DNA from 4 places in the Carboxydothermus ferrireducens DSM 11255 genome. Region 3 is predicted to be linked to each of the others. Evidence: riboswitches for the same ligand, from Rfam matches in the RefSeq annotation. Region 3 holds a riboswitch; each other region holds the start of a gene.
What was found. Region 3 has a riboswitch for cyclic di-GMP ahead of flgB (flagellar basal body rod protein FlgB). Riboswitches for the same ligand answer to the same signal wherever they lie in the genome.
Positions count from the first base shown of each region.

Region 1: it holds a riboswitch for cyclic di-GMP, as region 3 does, so the genes downstream of both, CARFE_RS14185 (HD-GYP domain-containing protein) here and flgB (flagellar basal body rod protein FlgB) in region 3, are expected to answer to the same signal.
Region 2: it holds a riboswitch for cyclic di-GMP, as region 3 does, so the genes downstream of both, CARFE_RS16790 (methyl-accepting chemotaxis protein) here and flgB (flagellar basal body rod protein FlgB) in region 3, are expected to answer to the same signal.
Region 4: it holds a riboswitch for cyclic di-GMP, as region 3 does, so the genes downstream of both, CARFE_RS16490 (DUF5666 domain-containing protein) here and flgB (flagellar basal body rod protein FlgB) in region 3, are expected to answer to the same signal.

Region 1 is NZ_ATYG01000009.1:56,779-61,589, reverse strand. Features, by position in the region: gene CARFE_RS0103815 (hypothetical protein) at 1-231, opposite strand, end outside; gene CARFE_RS14190 (YckD family protein) at 371-757, opposite strand; gene asnB (asparagine synthase (glutamine-hydrolyzing)) at 929-2,767, shown strand; cyclic di-GMP riboswitch class I at 2,860-2,946, shown strand; gene CARFE_RS14185 (HD-GYP domain-containing protein) at 3,006-3,929, shown strand; gene CARFE_RS0103795 (ferritin) at 4,001-4,513, shown strand; gene CARFE_RS14180 (DMT family transporter) at 4,570-4,811, opposite strand, start outside.
Region 2 is NZ_KE386562.1:68,919-73,729, forward strand. Features, by position in the region: gene CARFE_RS16785 (methyl-accepting chemotaxis protein) at 1-1,290, shown strand, start outside; gene CARFE_RS0113500 (methyl-accepting chemotaxis protein) at 1,354-1,641, shown strand; cyclic di-GMP riboswitch class I at 1,792-1,876, shown strand; gene CARFE_RS16790 (methyl-accepting chemotaxis protein) at 1,952-2,767, shown strand; gene dmpI (4-oxalocrotonate tautomerase DmpI) at 2,814-3,002, shown strand; gene bioB (biotin synthase BioB) at 3,269-4,246, shown strand; gene CARFE_RS0113525 (alpha/beta hydrolase) at 4,369-4,811, shown strand, end outside.
Region 3 is NZ_ATYG01000014.1:29,316-34,126, forward strand. Features, by position in the region: gene fliD (flagellar filament capping protein FliD) at 1-642, shown strand, start outside; gene fliS (flagellar export chaperone FliS) at 657-1,034, shown strand; gene CARFE_RS0105915 (hypothetical protein) at 1,044-1,370, shown strand; gene CARFE_RS0105920 (hypothetical protein) at 1,392-1,736, shown strand; cyclic di-GMP riboswitch class I at 1,814-1,900, shown strand; gene flgB (flagellar basal body rod protein FlgB) at 2,068-2,478, shown strand; gene flgC (flagellar basal body rod protein FlgC) at 2,485-2,901, shown strand; gene fliE (flagellar hook-basal body complex protein FliE) at 2,913-3,200, shown strand; gene fliF (flagellar basal-body MS-ring/collar protein FliF) at 3,226-4,811, shown strand, end outside.
Region 4 is NZ_KE386562.1:61,991-66,801, forward strand. Features, by position in the region: gene CARFE_RS0113465 (HD domain-containing protein) at 1-331, shown strand, start outside; gene CARFE_RS0113470 (YjjI family glycine radical enzyme) at 366-1,901, shown strand; gene CARFE_RS15335 (YjjW family glycine radical enzyme activase) at 1,882-2,727, shown strand; cyclic di-GMP riboswitch class I at 2,808-2,892, shown strand; gene CARFE_RS16490 (DUF5666 domain-containing protein) at 2,962-3,822, shown strand; gene CARFE_RS15820 (diguanylate cyclase) at 4,110-4,811, shown strand, end outside.

The sequences.
Region 1 (4,811 bases), on a different contig from region 3:
GAGTTTATTTATATTTAAAAAATCCTGCAGGTTATCAATAATAAGTTTTGTTTTATTCTCTTCTTTTTTGTTCTCTATCCTTTTTGACTTATGGTTAATTTTAATTATTATCTTTCTCCCCAAAAACAACGACACATCTCTTAAAATAAGCTCTTCTACATCGCCGCTCCCGACAAAAGCTGCTAATATTATTGCCAAAAATATCAGTAAAAAGCGCAGGGCCTTTAACATCGACACCACCAGTATTAATTATACATCAAAAAAGGTCAAAAATAAATCACCTAAAACATTTTCCCCAAAAAAGAGTAATAGCCGGCAAAACGCCGGCTAAAATCTATATAAAAGGAGGAAGGTGCATTGAAGAAGGTACTTATAAGTTAGAATATCCGCCCATCATCCCACCCCGGGGTCCATAAAAACCCTGGGGTACAGCATTGTTACTGTTCGGTACTTGCTGATTCCATCTGCCCCAAAAACCTCCTCTGCCAAAACCGCCGCAACCGGGACCAAAAGCATCAGGATTTTGTATTCTGTACTGGAGCATTGCATCAATTCGTTGCTTCATAAAATCTCCCTGTTCTTTGGTAATAAGCCCGGCTTTTACCCGTACGTCAATTATTTTCTTCATAATTTCCGCCTGTTGTTTGTAGAGGTCGATCAGCTCATTTTTCTGGTCAACGGTTAAGGCGGCCATGGCCGGTACTGTAAAAGCTACCAACAGCAGTGCTACAAGCCCAATTATCAGTTTTCTCTTCATTAAAATCACCCCTTTTTTTGTTTTCGATTTTAGTTTAACCCAAAATGTTTGCAAAATCTCGGAGAAAATGTTACAAATTTGTTTAAGTTAAATTTCCAGCGAACCCTTTCCTCTTCTGCGGCATATCATAAAAGAGACTGCTAAAAAGTAGGGCCATAGGAGAGGATTAACATGTGCGGAATTGCAGGTATGATAAGTTTTTCTAAGGATTTATCACCTTTTGTTCCTCTATTAGAAAAAATGACCCAATCCCTTACCCACCGCGGTCCAGACGCTTTAGGTATTTGGCATTCGGAAAATATCATTCTTGGACACCGGCGACTGACGGTCATCGATCCGGAGCGGGGGCGGCAACCGATGATTCGCACCTACGGGGATTTGCAGTACGTTATCGTTTACAACGGTGAGCTCTATAATACCAAAGAGCTTCGGGATGAGTTAGAAACTCGGGGACACCATTTTTACACCACCTGTGATACCGAAGTTTTACTGGTTTCCTACATTGAATGGGGCAAAGAATGTCTTTCTAAATTAAACGGTATCTTTGCCTTTGCCATTTTCGATGAAAAAGAAAACCAGCTTTTTTTAGCCCGGGACCGGCTCGGAGTAAAGCCCCTTTTTTATGCTCTGGTAAATGATACCTTGATTTTTGCTTCTGAAATTAAAGCCCTTCTTCTTCACCCCGACATCCCTTCCAGGCTTTCCACCGATGGCTTAAAAGAAGTATTGTTTTTGGGTCCCGCCCGCACCCCGGGAATGGGAGTTTTTGCACATATTTCCGAACTACTTCCCGGCGATTATGCCGTATTTAACCCGGAAGGTTTATTTATAAAACCCTACTGGCGTCTTACTTCTAATCCCCATCCCGATGATTTCCCCACTACGGTGAAAAAAACCCGGGAACTTTTAGAAGACGCGGTTATTCGCCAGTTGGTTTCCGATGTACCCATTTGCACCCTTTTATCCGGGGGTCTTGACTCAACGGTAATTACTGCTTTTGCCGCCCGCCACCTTCATAGCCGTGGCGAAACTCTAAACACCTTTTCGGTGGATTATGCGGAAAACGAGCTGTATTTTACCGAAAGTGCTTTTCAGCCCAATTGCGATGCTATGTTTATCCCTTTGGTTGCCAAAGAGTTTAACACCCTTCATCGTAATATCGTGTTAACTCAAGAAGAACTTTTTGACGCACTATTTCCGGCTTTAACCGCCCGCGACCTTCCCGGTATGGTCGATATTGATTCATCCCTGTGGCTTTTTAGCCGGGAAATAAAAAAAGAAGCCACCGTGGGCTTATCGGGAGAATGTGCCGACGAAATTTTCGGCGGCTATCCCTGGTTTTTTAGAAAAGAAGCCCTTGAAGCCAAGACCTTCCCCTGGGCTCTAAGCTTAGACCGCCGAAAAACCCTTTTTAGACAAGATTTAATTGCCGAATTAAAGCCCGATGAATATGTCCAGAAACGCTATCACGAAGCTTTAGAAGAAATTCCTGAAATTTCCGGATTATCCCCGGAAGAAAAAAGGCTTCGGGAAATAACTTACCTTACCCTCACCCGCTGGATGCCTATATTACTGGACCGTAAAGACCGGATGACCATGGCCTGGGGTCTGGAAGTGCGAGTACCGTATTGCGACCACCGGCTGGTGGAATATTTGTGGAATGTTCCCTGGCACTTTAAAACCGCTGGAGGCCAGGAAAAAGGTTTACTACGGCAGGCAGTAGCGGATCTTATTCCGGACTACATCCTCAAGCGTAAAAAATCTCCTTATCCCAAAACTCATCATCCGCTTTATACCAAACTGGTAAGAGAAGCACTAACGCAAATCTTGGCCGAAAACTCTTCCCCGATTAACTTCCTGATAGATGAAAACGAGGTCCGAAAACTAATCACCAATCCCTCTCCCCCAAACGCCCGCCCCTGGTTTGGCCAGTTAATGGGCGATACCCAGATTATGGCGTATTTAATTCAACTAAATTACTGGTTTAAAAAATACCATATTTCTTTTTAATTTGAGTAGACAAATATTTAACATTTTTTCAACTTCTATCTTTACAAAATTGTCATTTTTTTGTAATATTTTTGTTGAAAATTAAATATTTTTGTCGATAAAGGCAAAACCGGCGAAAGCCGGTGACGCAAAGCTACAGGGGCTAAAGCGAATTTTCGCCATGCCAGCCAGCTGCCGAAGGATGAACTAAAAACCTCCTTGGGCAGGAGGTTTTTTGTTTTTGAGGAGGGAGAATTGCTTGGCCCGAAAAGCCAATATCTTTGAAAAAAGTTTTCATGCATCAAGTCGCGCCTTATTATTAACCGACTGGGAAGGAAATTTAATTGCAGCAAACCAGCAGTTTTACCAATTGTTTCAACAAGAAAAAATAGATTTTGCAAATTTTAATATTTTTCGCATGTTTCCAACACTTAAAGCCACCAAGCATTCTCTAACTCCAAAAAAAGGAGTAATTTTACAGACTTCGAAAAACTTAATTGTCAAAGTAGATATTGATTGCAATCAAAGTTTTGATTTCCGCCTTTTTTATTTTAAACTCCTGCAGTCAGAAGTCAAAACATTTAAGCTTACTAATTTAATCAATGAAGCTAAAAATCTTCAAAGTGTAAAACTTGTTTCAAAAATTCTCGAGATACGAGATCCTTATACTTCCGGCCATCAGGAAAACGTAGCACGAATTGCGGTAGCCATTGCCCAGGAGCTTGGATGCCCTCCACCGGTATTAAAAAGTATCTACATAGCAAGCCTTCTCCATGATGTCGGAAAAATTGGAATACCAATTGAAATTTTAAATAAACCGGGTAAACTTTTAAAACCCGAATTTGAACTAATTAAAACTCATCCCCTTACCGGTTACAACCTATTAAATGATGTTGATTTCGACTACCCCATTAGCGAATTTGTACTACAACATCACGAACGTATTGATGGTAGCGGTTATCCCAACGGCCTTAAAGGGGATGAAATTTACCTTGAGGCCAAAATTATAGCTGTTGCCGATGTTGTCGAAGCTATGAGCGCTCATCGTCCCTACCGCCCATCTTTAGGCATTAAAGCCGCGCTAAAAGAAATTGAAGCCGGTGCCGGCAAATTATATGATCAGGAAATAGTAGCCGCCTGTTTATACCTTTTTAGGAAAAAGAAATTTACTCTTAGCCCTTAATAAACGGCTTCATATCTACCCTTAATTAATGTTATACTTAATTAAGTAATTTCCACCAGGGAGGTATGTCTATGCTTAGCCAAAAGCTTTTAGCCGCTTTAAACGAACAGCTTAAATGGGAGTTTTATTCGGCTCATCTTTATCTTGCCATGGCCGCTTACTGCCACGACCAGGGGTTAGACGGCTTTGCCAATTTCTTTCGGGTCCAGGTCCAGGAAGAAACCTTCCACGCCATGAAATTTTTTGACTACATAAATCAACGGGGAGGAAGGATATTTATTTCCGGTATCGATCAACCCCAAAACGAGTACGCTTCTATCTTGGACGTGTTCACCAAAGCTTATGAACACGAGCAAATTGTCACCAAACGTATTTACGCTTTAAGCGATATCGCCCTGGAAGAAAAAGAGCACGCCACGATAAGCTTTTTAAAATGGTTTATCGATGAGCAGATGGAGGAAGAAGAAACATTTGGTAATCTCGTAAAGAAACTCTCCCGGATCCAAAATGACCAGCATGCCATTTACACTTTAGATGCCGAACTGGCTCAACGGGTCTTTACCCCTCCCCCCTCCGGGAAGTAATAATTTTAGGGACAGTCCCTAAAACTATACTTTAAGTATAAAAAAGGGGACTGTCCCTAATTTTCTACTTTGGCTACCAAGTATGCTCCGAAAAGCACCAGCACGCCTCCGGCAATTTGCCCGGGAGTTAATTTTTCCGCAAATAACAGGGCCGCAAAAATAACCGTTATCACCGGTTCAAACATGCTAATAATCGAAGCACGGGCCGGTCCCAAAAGCTCAATTCCCCGAAAAAAGGTAAACATTGCAAGAAGGGTAGAAAATACCACAATACCGGAAATTGAAAACCACACTTTTT
Region 2 (4,811 bases), on a different contig from region 3:
GCCAATGAAGAAGCAATTAAATTAGCTTCAGGTACGATGAAACAAGATCTTGAAAAAGTAAGAACTCTCTGGGAAGAAGATCACCAGCTAAAGGTCGAAGCTCAAAAGCTTGCTATCTCTGGAAAAACCGCTGAAGCCGTTACCTTGCATGCCCAGAAGGAAACGCCTAAATGGCGCGTGCTTAAAGAAATTTTATTAAAAAAGGCTGAAGAACAAAAAAGCTTATTTAAAAAACATTTAGAAAAGCATGAGGAAAAAGGGAAAAAACAGAGCACTTTGATTGGCATAATTATTTTATTCAGTATTTTCTTATCAGTGCTAACGATGATTTTAACAATAAGAAAGGTTGCAAAACCCCTCACTGATTTAACCGCCAAGGTAGATCAAATAGCTAAAGGAGACCTGAGTGTAACCATCGATTACGATAGCAAAGATGAAGTAGGAATTCTTGCTTCCAGCATGAACGTTATGGTACAGTCCTTTAGTGAAATTGCGACCCAAATAAAGGAAAAATCCACTTTACTTACTAAAGAATCGGAAAATCTTTCGGCAACTTCCGAGGAGATGGCAGCATCAGCCCAGGAGGTTGCTAAAGCAATGCAGCAGGTTTCAGCTGGAGCTTCAACGCAGGCTCAGGATTTAACAAACATAGCAGCGTTAACTGAAAATACAGCAACTAAAGCCAATGCGGGTAAAAAAGAAATGGATAATCTCGTAAAATCCATCCAGCAAATAAAATCAGCGTTTGAGTTGGTAGTTGAAAAGATAAAAACTCTTGCCGCTTCAATCATGAATATAAACAATGTCACAAACGCCATAACCGAGATTTCCGACCAGACGAATTTACTGGCCTTAAATGCGGCCATTGAAGCAGTCCGGGCGGGTGAAGCCGGTAAAGGATTTGCCGTAGTAGCCGAAGAAGTCCGAAAACTTGCCGAGAAGTCCAAAAGTTCCACCGATGAAATTACAAAAATAATATTATCAGTACAAAACGATGCTAATGAAGTAATAAAGACCTCGGACAATGTTGATGCTTTTATTAAAGAACAAATTAAGGCTGTTGAATCTTCTGTATTAGCCTTTGGCGATATTTTACAGGCGGTGGACGAGATAGCAGATAAAATTCAGCAAGTAAGTGCAGTAACAGAAGAAAGTTCAGCGGCTGCTGAAGAAGTAGCGGCTACTTCCGAAGAGCTTTCAGCATCTTCGGAAGAACTGGCGGCTATTGCCCAGAATTTAAATTTAATTGCTACTGATATGGAAAATACTGTAAATAAGTTTAAGGTTTAATAGTGAACATGATACACAAATTGTCATTTATTCTTTTGGATTTGGGTGCTAAAAGGGAAATAAATGGCAATTGATGTAATGTCTGCGAGTAGCCAGAAGGTCAAAAAAGGGAGCGGAACGGTACTTGAAGTTGGTAAGAAATTTAAAGAAATCGTTGCTTCCATTGAAGAAGTTGCCCGGCAGATTCAGGATGTTGCTACTGCTGCGGAAGAAATATCTGCAGGAGTCCAGAATGTTGTAGCGACAACGGAAGGGCAAACTGCGGCTATGGAAGAAATTTCGGCTTCTTCTGAAGAATTAGCGTCTTTAGCAGCAGAACTTGAGAAAATAGCTGCCCGCTTCCGGGTGTAATAGTTGATAATAACCAATAAGTCACCCTGCCGAAAATTAATTGGCAGGGGGCTTTTTTATTTCTTGACAGGTTTTTTAGTGATGTTCTACCATAAGTATAAAAAGGTTGCAAAATTTACAATTTTTCAAATATTAATAATAAAAATAATGTTTTGTCAAGGGCAAACCCGGCGAAAGCCGGCGACGCAAAGCTACAGGGGCTAAAGCCGTAAGGCTATGCCAGCCAGCTGCCGAAGGTGTGGATTTAGAGTTAAGCCTCCGCCTTTGGGCAGGAGGTTTTTATATTAATTTAAAGGGAGGGGATAGAGAAATGAAAATAAATAAAATCCTGGAAACTGTTTCTGATTATCAAAAATTATTTACTGAAGACGCAACGTTTATAGTTTCTGATCTGGAAAAGTATTTGTATTATCGTCCGGGGCGAATTGATTTTGGGTTTAAGCCGGGAGATAAAATAGTGGAAGGAACATTAATGGAGAGAGCGATGAAGCAAAACAAAAAAATTGTTGCCAGGGTTGAAAAAGAACAAAGCAAATTTGGATTTCCATATATTGCAACGGTAATTCCTATAACTGATGAGGAAGGCGTTGTAGGAGCAATGGCGGTAGCTTTCAGTACGGAAACCCAGGATATGGTAATTAATATGTCGGCCGATTTAGCTCGAGTCACCGGCGAAATTAGGGAGTCGGCAACGGAATTTAGTACTTCAGCTGCGGAGTTGGCAAATACAAACCAGCGAATTGCCGGTGAATCAACGGAACTTCAAGCAGAAATTGCAGGTATTCAGGAAATTGTTAACTTAATCAATATAATTTCCGATAAAACACATATTTTAGGCTTAAATGCGGCGATTGAAGCTGCCCGAGTGGGAGACAAAGGTCGGGGCTTTGCGGTGGTAGCGGAAGAAATAAGAAAACTTGCCCAGCAAACCAAGTTTTCGGCCCAGGATATTAGAAACAAGATAAATCAAAGCTTACATAGACTCAATGAATTAATACAGAGCATTCAAAACCTGGCAGCGATAAGTGAGGAACAAAGTGCGATGGCTCAACAATTAACGGCAGCGATTGAAGAAATTTCAGGGGTAGCTGAGGATTTAAAGAATATTGCATTTAAGTTAAAATAAATTAAGAAGTGATTATGATTATAAAAGTTGGGAAGGAGGGAAAGGAATGCCGGTAATCCAGATTGATGCAGGACCTATGTCCAAGGAAAAAAAAGCGGAGCTTATTAAAAATCTTACCGATGCAGCAAGTTCTACGCTGAATATTCCACCTCAAGCTTTTATTGTAATAATTCGGGAAAATTCTTTGGACAATGTAGGTAGCGGTGGCAAACCTCTTGCGGAGATAAATAAGTAAGAAAACCGGAAAAAGTAAGATTTTGTAAGTTTATAAAAGAAAAGACTTGAGAGAAACCTTGTTTTTTATAAAAATGCAAGGTTTCTCTTTTTGCTTTATTTACTAAAAAAAGGCTTTTTTCGGCATCAAGTTATTAGACCGGAAGGCCCTCAAAAAAAATTATTCTTCTGGCGAACGGAGTTTTTGTTAACTATAAAATAAAAAACGTTGACAAATGTGAAATTCAACCGGTATTATAACTATAAACCGAGAGAGGGGGTAGAGCCATGTTTAATCGGATAGTAGCCTTAACCCAAAAAGTACTGGATGGCGGACAAATTAATCAATCTGAAGCGCTGGAGCTTGCGCAGGCTGAGGGCGCAGATATTCTGATATTGGCAGCAATGGCGGCCAAGATCAGGGAAAAGTACGTGGGGGATAAGGTGGAGTTATGTTCAATCATCAGTGTAAAAACCGGTCATTGTCCTGAGGACTGTGCCTTTTGCGCTCAATCGGTCCATCATCATACAGAAATTACACCCACTGAAATGCTCGAGGAAGAAAAAATCTTGGCAAAAGCCAAGGCTATGGAAGCGGCCGGGGCCCATCGTTTTGATTTGGTAACGTCCGGTCTGGGAATGACCGAGGAGGACGAGGATTTTAAAAAAATTTTAGCTATTTATAAACGTTTGCGTCAGGAAGTAAACCTGGAATTATGCGCTTGCCTGGGGACATTAACCGAAAAAGCAGCTATGCAGCTGCGCGAAGTCGGAGTTACTCGGTATAATCACAATCTGGAAACAGCGCGAAGTTTTTTTAGCAATATCGTTACAACTCATACTTATGATGAACGGATAGAAACCATTAAAAATGTTAAAAAAGCTGGAATGGAAGTATGTTGTGGTGGTATTATCGGTATGGGAGAAACTATGGAACAGCGAATTGAGTTTGCTTTTACGCTAAAAGAATTAGATGTTGATGCCATACCGATAAACGTGCTCAATCCAATTAAAGGAACAAAACTGGAAAACCGGCCACTTTTATCGCCCCTGGAAGTTATCAAGACTTTTGCAATTTTTCGCTTCATTTTGCCGGATAAAAATATCAGATATGCCGGTGGTCGGGAGGTAAATTTGCGGGATATGCAGGCTCTGGGGTTAATGGCGGGGTTAAACGGCATGTTAATCGGGCATTATTTAACAACTAAAGGCCGGGAAGTGGAAACAGATTTACAAATGATTAGAGATTTAGGTTTAAAAATTTAGGAGAGGGGGCCACTGGCCAAGGAAAGCGGTGGGAGATAAATGTAGCTGCGGAAAAAACGGTGGACGAAGGCTGAGCGCGAAATTTCGATGAATTTCGTTAACATGGGCTTGGAGGGTTTAAAATGGGCTCTTTTAACTTTCTCTTTAAAGCCAGTGACGGACAGGAAATTTATTGCTACCGCTGGTTTCCGGATAAAGAGCAGAAACTACGGGCGATTGTTTACATTGCCCATGGTATGGCGGAAACCGCAGCCCGCTATGAGCGATTTGCTTTGGCTTTAACCAAAGAAGGTTATCTTGTCTTTGCCCACGACCACCGTGGGCACGGGAAAACGGCGAAAAGCATTGAGGAAATAGGCTATTTGGGTCCCGATGGATTTAACCGGATGGTTCAGGATATGAAGGAACTTATTGATTTTGTTAAAAACGAAAACCCGGAATTTCCAATTATCTTATTTGGCCACAGTATGGGCTCTTTCTTGGCTCAGCGGTATATTACTCTTTATGGTGAGACTTTAGATGGTGTGATTTTATCGGGTACTTCCTGCGGTCCCGGGCCTATTGT
Region 3 (4,811 bases):
GATACAGCAACAATAATCGATAAAGTAAAAACTTTTGTAAACCAGTATAATGATTTAATGAACGATTTAGCAACAAAAACTGCTTATGACCCCAATACCAAAACAAAAGGAGTTTTGCAGGGAGATGCCACTGCCCAGCAAATCATGTTTCAATTAAGACAGATAGTGGGAAGTGCTGTTTCCGGTCTTACCGAAACTGCAACCTACAATGGCAAGACGGTTACTTTAAATAGTTTAATGGCTATAGGCATATCTACTTCCGGAAAGGAAGCCACCCTTTCCTTGGATGAAAATAAACTTACGGAGCTCATCAAGCAAAATGCAAAAGCTGTAGGGGAAATTTTCACCAATGCCGCAGCAAATGGGGTAATGGACCGGTTAAAGCCCTATGTCGAAAGTTTAGCTATTTATGCCACAGCCAATGGCGCCCATACCGATGCTATTCTGGTGACTAAAGATAAGTCTCTTGCCGAACAAATAAAAGATATCCAGGAACAAATTGATCGGTTTAACGATTATTTAACGAGAAAAGAAGAAGAACTCTGGAATAAATTTACCATGTTAGAAAAAGCAATGGCTGGATTACAGACTCAAAGTAACTGGTTAGCGGCACAAATTGGCTTACAGTCTGCTAAGAAATAATCGAGGTGAGATAAATGAATAACCCCTATGCTCAATACCAAACACAAAATATCGCTACCGCCCCGCCGGAAAAATTATTAATTATGCTGTATGACGGTGCAATTAAATTTTTAAAACAAGGGCTTAAGGCTTTGGATGAGAAAAAATACGATGATTTTAGCTATTATATCAGCCGTACGCAGGACATAATTTCCGAATTGATGGTTACTCTGGATATGGATTATGAAATTTCCAAAAATCTTTATCAGCTTTATGATTACTTTATGTACCGGCTAATTCATGGAAGTGTCAAGAAAGACCGCCAGAGTATCGAAGAAGTGCAAAAACACTTGGAAGAACTGAGAGAAGCCTGGGTTCAAGCGGCTGCTGCTAAAGAGAAAGCTACTATTTAAAGGATGATAATGGTGAAAACTTCTAAGGAAATTCTTAATGAGCTTAAAAGGCTTCAGGAAAAAATTACATCTTCAAAAGATGAATTGGTGATAACTGATGAATTCCAGAAAATAAATGAAAAATTTAAAAAATATTATTCGGGAGAAGAAGAGATTACGATTGAGGAAATTCAGGAATTATTACCGGTGTATGAAAAAACGATAAAGCTTTTAGAAGAGGAAAAGAAAAAAATTTTAACAGAAATTGAAAAAGTGAAAAGAGAAAAAAAGGTGATTAATTCATATTTAGCAAAAGGCTTTCAAGTGGAAGGTATTTTCTTAGATAAAAAACGTTAATTCCCCACAAAGGGGGGATAAATGGTGATTATACCCAATATTGACCCATTGTTTTTACAAAAATACCGGGAGCAGGTAAAGCCGAAAGTACCGGAGATAAAAAAGACTGCCGATGAAGTGCGGTATGAGCCGGAGTATGACGGAGAAAAGGAGTTTATCCCGAAGCTTGCGGCGGATGTGTTTCACCGGGTAATCAACTTTTTAAACCCGGCGCTGGAATTTGTTTATGATGAGCAGGAAGAAGTGGGGTATGTCATTGATAAGCTGAAAAACCGGGTATTAAAACGAGTTAGCTTAGAGCATTTAAAAACGGCGTTTACCGACCTGACCAAAACCATAGGGCTTTTGCTGGACGAGAGGGTGTAGACCCTCTTTTTTTGTTTTCGTTTTATATTGACAATTTTCGTTATTTTTTATAAGTTAATTTTTGTGAAAGATTTCCTCGAAAAGTTTGGCAAAACCGGCGAAAGCCGGCGACGCAAAGCTAAAGGGGCTAAGGCGGGTAACCGCTATGCCAGCCAGCTGCCGGGGGTAGGGATTAAAGCCTCCTTGGGCAGGAGGTTTTTATTTTTTGTGAAAGCAAAGATATCTTGCTGAATTTTTTTTGGAAAAAGTTAAAATAAAATTGAGAAGGTAAAGGAATTTAGCTCATTTTGTCAAATATATATAGAAAGTTATGAAAAAAGGGGAGAAGCGGATGGACCTTTTTGGAGGGGTTACCTACAACCTTTTGAAACTGGGGATTGATGCTGCGACAATCCGCCAGCAGGCGATTGCCCATAACATTGCCAACGTCAATACTCCGGGGTACCGGAAGGAAGTAGTGGTGTTTGAGGAAAAGGTTCAGGAATTTTTAAACCAAAAAAAAGGTAATTTTTCTTTAAAAACTACCCATCCTCGCCATCTAACTGCTAAAGGGTTCAGTTTACCTTTTGCAGAAGTTAAGCGAGAAACTTCTACTGCCATGAGAATTGACAAAAATAACGTGGACATCGAAACGGAAATGGTAGATTTGGCTTATAACCAGCTTTATTATGAAACGGCTGTGGAGCGGTTAAAAGGCACCCTTGCTTCTTTAGAAATGGTGATTACCGGTGGAAGGAGGTAAGTGTAGATGGCATTTTTTAGTTCTTTCCAAATAACCGCTTCGGCCCTTACCGCCCACCGTTTATGGCTGGATACGATAGTGGATAACATTGCCAATGCCAACACTACCCGGACGCCTGCAGGTGGTACCTACAATCGAAAAGACGTGGTTTTTGAGGAAATTCTGGAGGCGAAGACCGGGTTTAAAGGCGGCGGGGTCAGGGTCAGTCAGATTGTAGAAGATACCAAAACTCCCTACCGCTATGTCTTTAACCCTAACCATCCCGATGCGGATCCCAATACCGGTTTAGTAAAATATCCCAACGTTAATATCAACGATGAGATAGTAAATTTACTGGCTGCTCAGAGGGCGTACGAAGCCAATGTTACGGTGTTCAATACGGCTAAAGCCATGTATGCGAAGGCTCTCGAGCTTAGCCGTTAGGAGGGGTTATTATGGAGATTACCGGCATTTCTTTTTCCAAAACTATCCTGCCTAATAATTCGGCACAATCAACAAAAACTTTAGATTTTGAAAAGAAACTTGCTGAGGCTTTAGATAAAGTTAACGAAAAACAGCTGAAAGCCGAGCAAGTGACCCAGGATTTTTTAGCCGGGAAAGTGGATGATATTCACCAGGTTTTAATTTTGGCCCAGGAAGCTAAATTGAGTTTGGAATTAGCGGTGGAGGTTCGCAACAAAATAGTTGAGGCCTATCAGGAAATTAGCCGGATGCAGATTTAATCATGGACGGAATAGGGGGAAATAAATGGATTTTCAGAGCCTCCTGGCAAGTATAAAGGAACGTTTCCAAAATTTAAGCAGCTTTCAAAAGCGGGTTTACGGGATTTTACTACTTACGGCGGTACTGTCATTGTTGCTCGGGTATATTTTTTTGGGACGGCCCAGTTATACTCCTTTGGCTACCGGTTTAGATGCCAAAGAAGCGGGAGCTATTGCGGAAAAGTTGAAGGAATGGAAAATAAATTACAAGCTTGGCGATGAGGGGACAACGATTTTGGTTCCCAAAAGTCAAGTTTATGAGGCCCGGATTAAACTGGCCAGTGCCGGGGTGTTAGAAACAAACAGCGGTATTGGCTTTGAGTTATTTGACCAGACCAAGTTAGGTGCCAGTGATTTTGAAAACCAGGTTAACTACCAGCGGGCGCTGCAGGAGGAGCTACGGCGAACAATTGTGCAGTTGGATGCGGTAGAGGATGCCCGTGTTCATTTAGTCCTTCCCGAAAAAAGCGTTTTTATTTCCGAGGAAAAACCGGCAACTGCCAGCATTTTGCTGAAATTGAAGCCCTTAAAAAAATTAACGCCGCAAGAGATAAAAGGGATAATTTACTTGGTGGCGAACAGTGTAGAAGGTTTAAAGCCGGAAAATGTTCAGGTAGTGGATACATACGGGAATGTGCTTTCTGATCAGGTGGATTTAAGCTCAAGTTTATCGGCGCAATCTGGACGTCAGCAAGAAATGAAAAAGCAGTTTGAAACGGAGTTAACAAATCGAATTAATAACCTGCTCACCACTATTTTAGGTCCTGGAAAGGCAGTAGTTAGTATCAATGCTGATCTGGATTTTAATCAGGAAGAAACTACCTCCCAGATAGCTCTCCCTGGGCCGCTGGTCAGCGAACAGGGGAGCAAAGAAGTAGTTTACGGGAGTCCCGGTGCCTCCGGAATAGGCGGGACGGTACCGAATACCAATCAGAATTACCCATACATAAATGGCAGTACAAACGGAGAAGTTCAGGTTAAAGAAGACTTTACCCGCAATTATCAGGTTGGACAAACCGTCTATAAATTGGTCAAGGCACCGGGAACGGTGAAGCGGTTATCCGCCGCTATTGCTATCGATTCGGGAGTGCCGGCGGCGGACGTAAATAAAATCCGGGATATTGTAGCGGCGGCCATGGGCTATGACCAAAACCGCGGCGACCAGATAATTATCAACACCATTACCTTTGATAAAACATTGGCAAAACAAATGGAAGAACAGCAGGCGCAAGCTCAGAAAGAACAGCAGGCAAGACAAGCATTGTATAAATGGCTTGCCATAGGGGCCGGGGCCCTGGTTTTTCTTAGCATTATAGTATTTTTCGGGATACGCCGTTTTCGGAAAAAAACTGCGGCAGTTGCGGACATTTCACCCAGAGCTCCGGTTGGAGTCAGTGAGCTGGAAGCTGCGGCTGCAACCGAAAGAGGTCCTGGGATTATTGTAAGAGAAATAACTGGTGAACCGATAGTAATCCAGAAAGTTCAGTCGGATATAGAAAAAATAAAATCGCTGGTGGACAAAAATCCGGATGAAGTTGCGATGGTACTGCGAGCCTGGCTGACGGACGAGTA
Region 4 (4,811 bases), on a different contig from region 3:
CTATCCCAACGATTTTGGCCATGCCGAACGGGGAGCTATAATGGCCCGGGGTATTTTAAAACGCTTCAATTTCCACCGGCAAACTATTGACCGAACCACCTGGCTTATTTATTACCACATGTCCGTACCCTATGAAGTAGAAAAAGTAGAACTTTGGCTTAAGCAGCTTGGGAAAACACTACCTCCGGGTGAGCTTTACCGGCGGGTACAAAAGTTAATTACTTTAAAAGAAGCGGATAAACGCTCGGATAACATCGGTGCCGAAGATAAAATCCAGGCATTGAAAAAGGTAAGGGAGGAAGTAGAGAAATTTTACCTTAAATGTAAGTAAAGATTTTGCTACAAGCGGTAAAAAGGGTGGTATAATGAAGTTAGAAACTTTAAGACAGGTGATAAGAGCGATGAACCGGGTTTATGAAATAATTACCGATACTTCTTTGGATTACAAAGATAAGCGGCACTTACTGGCGGCGGAGGCGGAAAACTCCCTTCCTTACGTAAAGATCAGTGAAAAAGCTCAGAACTATTTTGCCGAAGGAATTCTATGTGATCTGTTTGAAGGTCACGCCCCCTACCGGCCGCGTTATATTCTGCCGGATTACCAAAAATTTATGGAAAAGGGAAGCGAGTACTTAAATTTAAAACCCCCGCAGGATTTATTTGAAGCGGTTAATGCCCTTTTAATTATCTATCGCTACGTACCCTCTATAACGAGCTATCCCGTATACCTGGGACAGGTAGATGAGCTTTTAGAACCGTTTGTTTTGGCTGCCGGCGAGGAACTTTCCGAAAAACTCTTAAAAATGTTTTTGGTGCAAATAGACCGGGTGTTACCCGATGGGTTTGTCCACATGAACATTGGGCCCAAAGATACCCGTACTGGACGGTTACTTTTAAAGCTTGAGCGGGAGCTAAAACAGGCGGTACCCAACATTTCCCTAAAATATAATGAAGAAACTCCCGATAGTTTTGCCATAGAGGCGGTTAAAACGGCATTGGAAATTGGAAAACCGTATTTTGTCAACGACCGGGAATTAAAAGAAGACCTTGACCCTGCTTACGGAGTTGCCAGCTGCTATAATACTTTATTAATTGGTGGAGGCAGCTTTACTTTAGTTCGGTTAAATTTAAAAGAAGCTGCCAAAAAAGCGAGAGATTTTCAAGACTTTATCCGGAATGTTTTACCTGATGCAGTGTTGGCGCAGGCCGAGGTTATCAATGCCCGGGCTAAATTTATCGTAGAAGAAGCGAAATTTTTTGAAACTTCCTTTTTAGCTAAAGAAGGTTTAATTTCCCTTGCCCGCTTTACCTCCATGGCCGGATATTTTGGACTGTACGAATGTCTTGAACACTTAACGGGACTGAAGCTTGGTAAGGATAAAGAAGCCCTTGATTATGCCGAACAAGTGTTAAAAACCGCCAAAGATACTTTAGAAAGTGTTCCGGGAGCTTACTGCTACGGTACCGGCGGCAGGATAGGTTTTCATGCCCAGTCGGGGATTGACAGCGACATCGATGTGACGCCCGGGGTGCGGATAAAATACGGCGAGGAGCCGGACATCTTTACCCAGATTAAAACCATCGGTCCGCTCCATAAATATTTCAATACCGGAATTAGCGATATTTACATCTTTGACCGTACTGCCCGGGAAAACCCGGAAGGGGTTTTAAAAATAATCAAGGGGGCTTTAAAAGAGGGAATCAGGGTATTTTCTTTCAACACTTCCGATTCGGAATTTATCCGGATTACCGGTTACCTTGTAAAAAGAACCGATGTTTTAAAATACGAAAAAGGCGAGGTTCTTCGGGAAGATACGGTAAAGCTTGGAGCAGCAAGCATTAAAAACAACAATACCGAAGCCAGAAAGGTAAGGATAATCGGTGAGAGGAATAGTCAATAAAATTATTGAGGTAAGCTTTATCGACGGTCCCGGAAGCCGGATGGCAATCTTTCTTCAGGGATGTAATCTTGACTGCCTGTACTGTCACAACCCGGAAACCAAAAAATACTGCCAGAATTGTGGTAGATGTGTTGAACAGTGCCCGGACGGAGCCTTAACAAACCTTGACGGTAAGGTAACCTGGGATAAAGCGATTTGCCAGGGGTGTGACCGTTGTCTGGAGGTGTGTCCCCATTCGTCCACTCCCAAAACAACCCTCTGGGAAGCGGGGGATTTAGTAGCTTATATTTTGGAAAACGAAGTTTTTTTAGATGGGGTAACCTTTTCCGGCGGGGAATGCACCCTGCAGGCGGATTTTATCCTGGAAGTTAGCAAAAAGCTTAAGGAAAAAAGTAATCTTACGGTTTTTGTCGATACTAATTGCTTTCTGGAGGAAGAGAAATTTTTAACTTTATGTCAAAATATCGATGGGATTATGGCCGATTTAAAAGCTTTTGATCCGGTTTTGCACCGAAAGCTGACCGGTGTGGCCAACGAATTAATTTTTCAAAATTTAAATACGGCGTCTCAGCTTGGAGTACTGTATGAGGTTCGAACGGTATTGGTGCCCGGCTTAAACGACCATCCGCAGGAAGTGAAAAAAATTGCCCGGTTTATTCGTGAACTTAATTCGTATACATTGTTAAAACTTATACCTTTCCGTAACTATGGTGTAAAATCTTATTTAAAAGAGGCACCGAACTTGCCTGAAGAAAAATTTTTTGAGCTATTTGAGGTTGCAACGGAAATTCTTGGTTCCCGGGTTTACGGGAAGTACGGTATATAAAGTTTGTATTTAAATTCTTTTGCCAAAAGTATTGTAATTTTAACTTTATGTTTTATAATAGAGTAAAAAAGAGAAGATGTTACCGATAAAGGCAAACCCGGCGAAAGCCGGCGACGCAAAGCTACAGGGGCTAAGGCCGTAAGGCTATGCCAGCCAGCTGCCGAAGGTGTTAAGGGGATTATTAACCCTCCGCCTTCCGGCAGGAGGGTTTAAAATTTTAAAGGGGGTATTTTAATGAAGAAGATAGCAGTTTTAGTTTTAACGGTATTTTTACTTGGGATTACTTTACCTGCGTTGGCCGATACTGCTACCACCGTGCCAGCTAATACCACTCCGGGGGTAAGTGATACTGTTTATGCCAACCAGACTCCAACTGTTAGTGACACAACCTATACTACCCCATCGGTAACGGATCAAACTTATCAACCGGTACCGGCTCCAGCAGACAACCCGCTGCCTTTTGATTTAAGCCTTTTAAACAACCTGTCTTACAGTCAACTAAAGCAGTTAAAGGAAGAAATTGAAAATCTTTTGGAGCAAAAAGAGGAGGAACTTCAGGAATTTAAAGGGATTGTAACTTCCTTTGACGGACAAACTCTTACCGTTAAAGGAGAAAACGAAGAAAAAACTTTTGTAATTACCTCGGATACGGACATGGAAGTAAAAGGAGAGTTGGGTGCCGGTTATAAAGCAGAAGTAAAATACGATCCGGCAAGCAACGAAGCTGTAAAAGTTGAAGCAAAACCTGTAATACTGGAATATACCGGTACGGTAATTTCTTTTGATGGTAACAATCTCACCGTTGCCCGGGGAAATGGTGAACAAAAAACCTTTAGTATTACGGAGAACACTAAAATTGAAGGATTAGGCAAGCTTAAAGGAGAAAAAACCATCAAACCTGGTTATAAAGTAGGTGTTAAATACACCTTAACGGGAAATGCTATCGAAGTTAAGGTAATACCGGCAAAAGTTGAAAAGGATAAGGAAAAAGAAAAGGAGAAAGAAAAGGAAAGAAAAAAAGAAAGTAAAAAAGAAAAAGAACAAAAATCAGAAACGAAAAAATTCGTAAAAAAGACATACTACAAAAAAAGATAAACCTTTTTTAATATTAGCCGACTGGTTTACCGCCAGTCGGCTTTATTATTGCATGCGAAAGTTGCCAAGGGGCTGGCAACGCAAACTGTTCCATTTTCGCTGTGGAATCTGTCCGGTACATTACTTGAGAGCTGACAAAATATATACAAAAAGGAAGGATTATGGTATAATTTTGAAGAATATGTCGAAATATTGGAATTTTTTTATTTAAGAAGTAAAAAATATTACCGCCCCAAGAAACGTTTGGAAAGCTTTGGAAGCTTGAAAAAAGGGAGGCTTGACGGGGCTTGAAGGATAAAAAAATATTAATCGTGGAAGACAGTAAATTTCAAGCAAAAACCATAGCCAATATCCTGAATAAATACGGTTATACCGTTGAAATTGCTCTAACCGGTGAAGCGGCAGTCGAAAAAGTAAGTGGTGGATGGTACCCTGATCTCATCTTAATGGATATTGAGCTGGGAGAAGGGATGGATGGAGTACAAACAGCGCTGGCAATTCAGCAGATTAGTGAGCTGCCCGTTGTTTTTCTAACTGCGCATACTGAACCAGCAGTGGTAGAAAAAATTCGTTCTGTTACAGCCTACGGATATGTAATGAAAAGTGCTACTGAACAAGTGCTGATAACCATAGTTGAAATGGCCTTGCGGCTTTATGAGGCAAACATCCATGCAAACATGTACTGGCAGATATTAGAGGATTCGCTAAATGAAATTTATATTTTTAACCCTGAAACATTGAGATTTCATGTGGTCAACCGTGGTGCCAGAAAAAACCTGGGATATACCCTGGAAGAATTGAACACCATGACACCCCTTGACCTTAAACCGGAATTTGACCTTAAAAGTTTCAGAGCTCTGCTTGAACCCTTGCTGAGCGGTAAGGAGGAACAAATTGTTTTTTATACTGTACACCGGCGGAAGGATGGTTCGCTATATCCCGTAGAAGTTCACCTGCAGCTTTTTGACTACCGGGGAGAAAAATTGTGC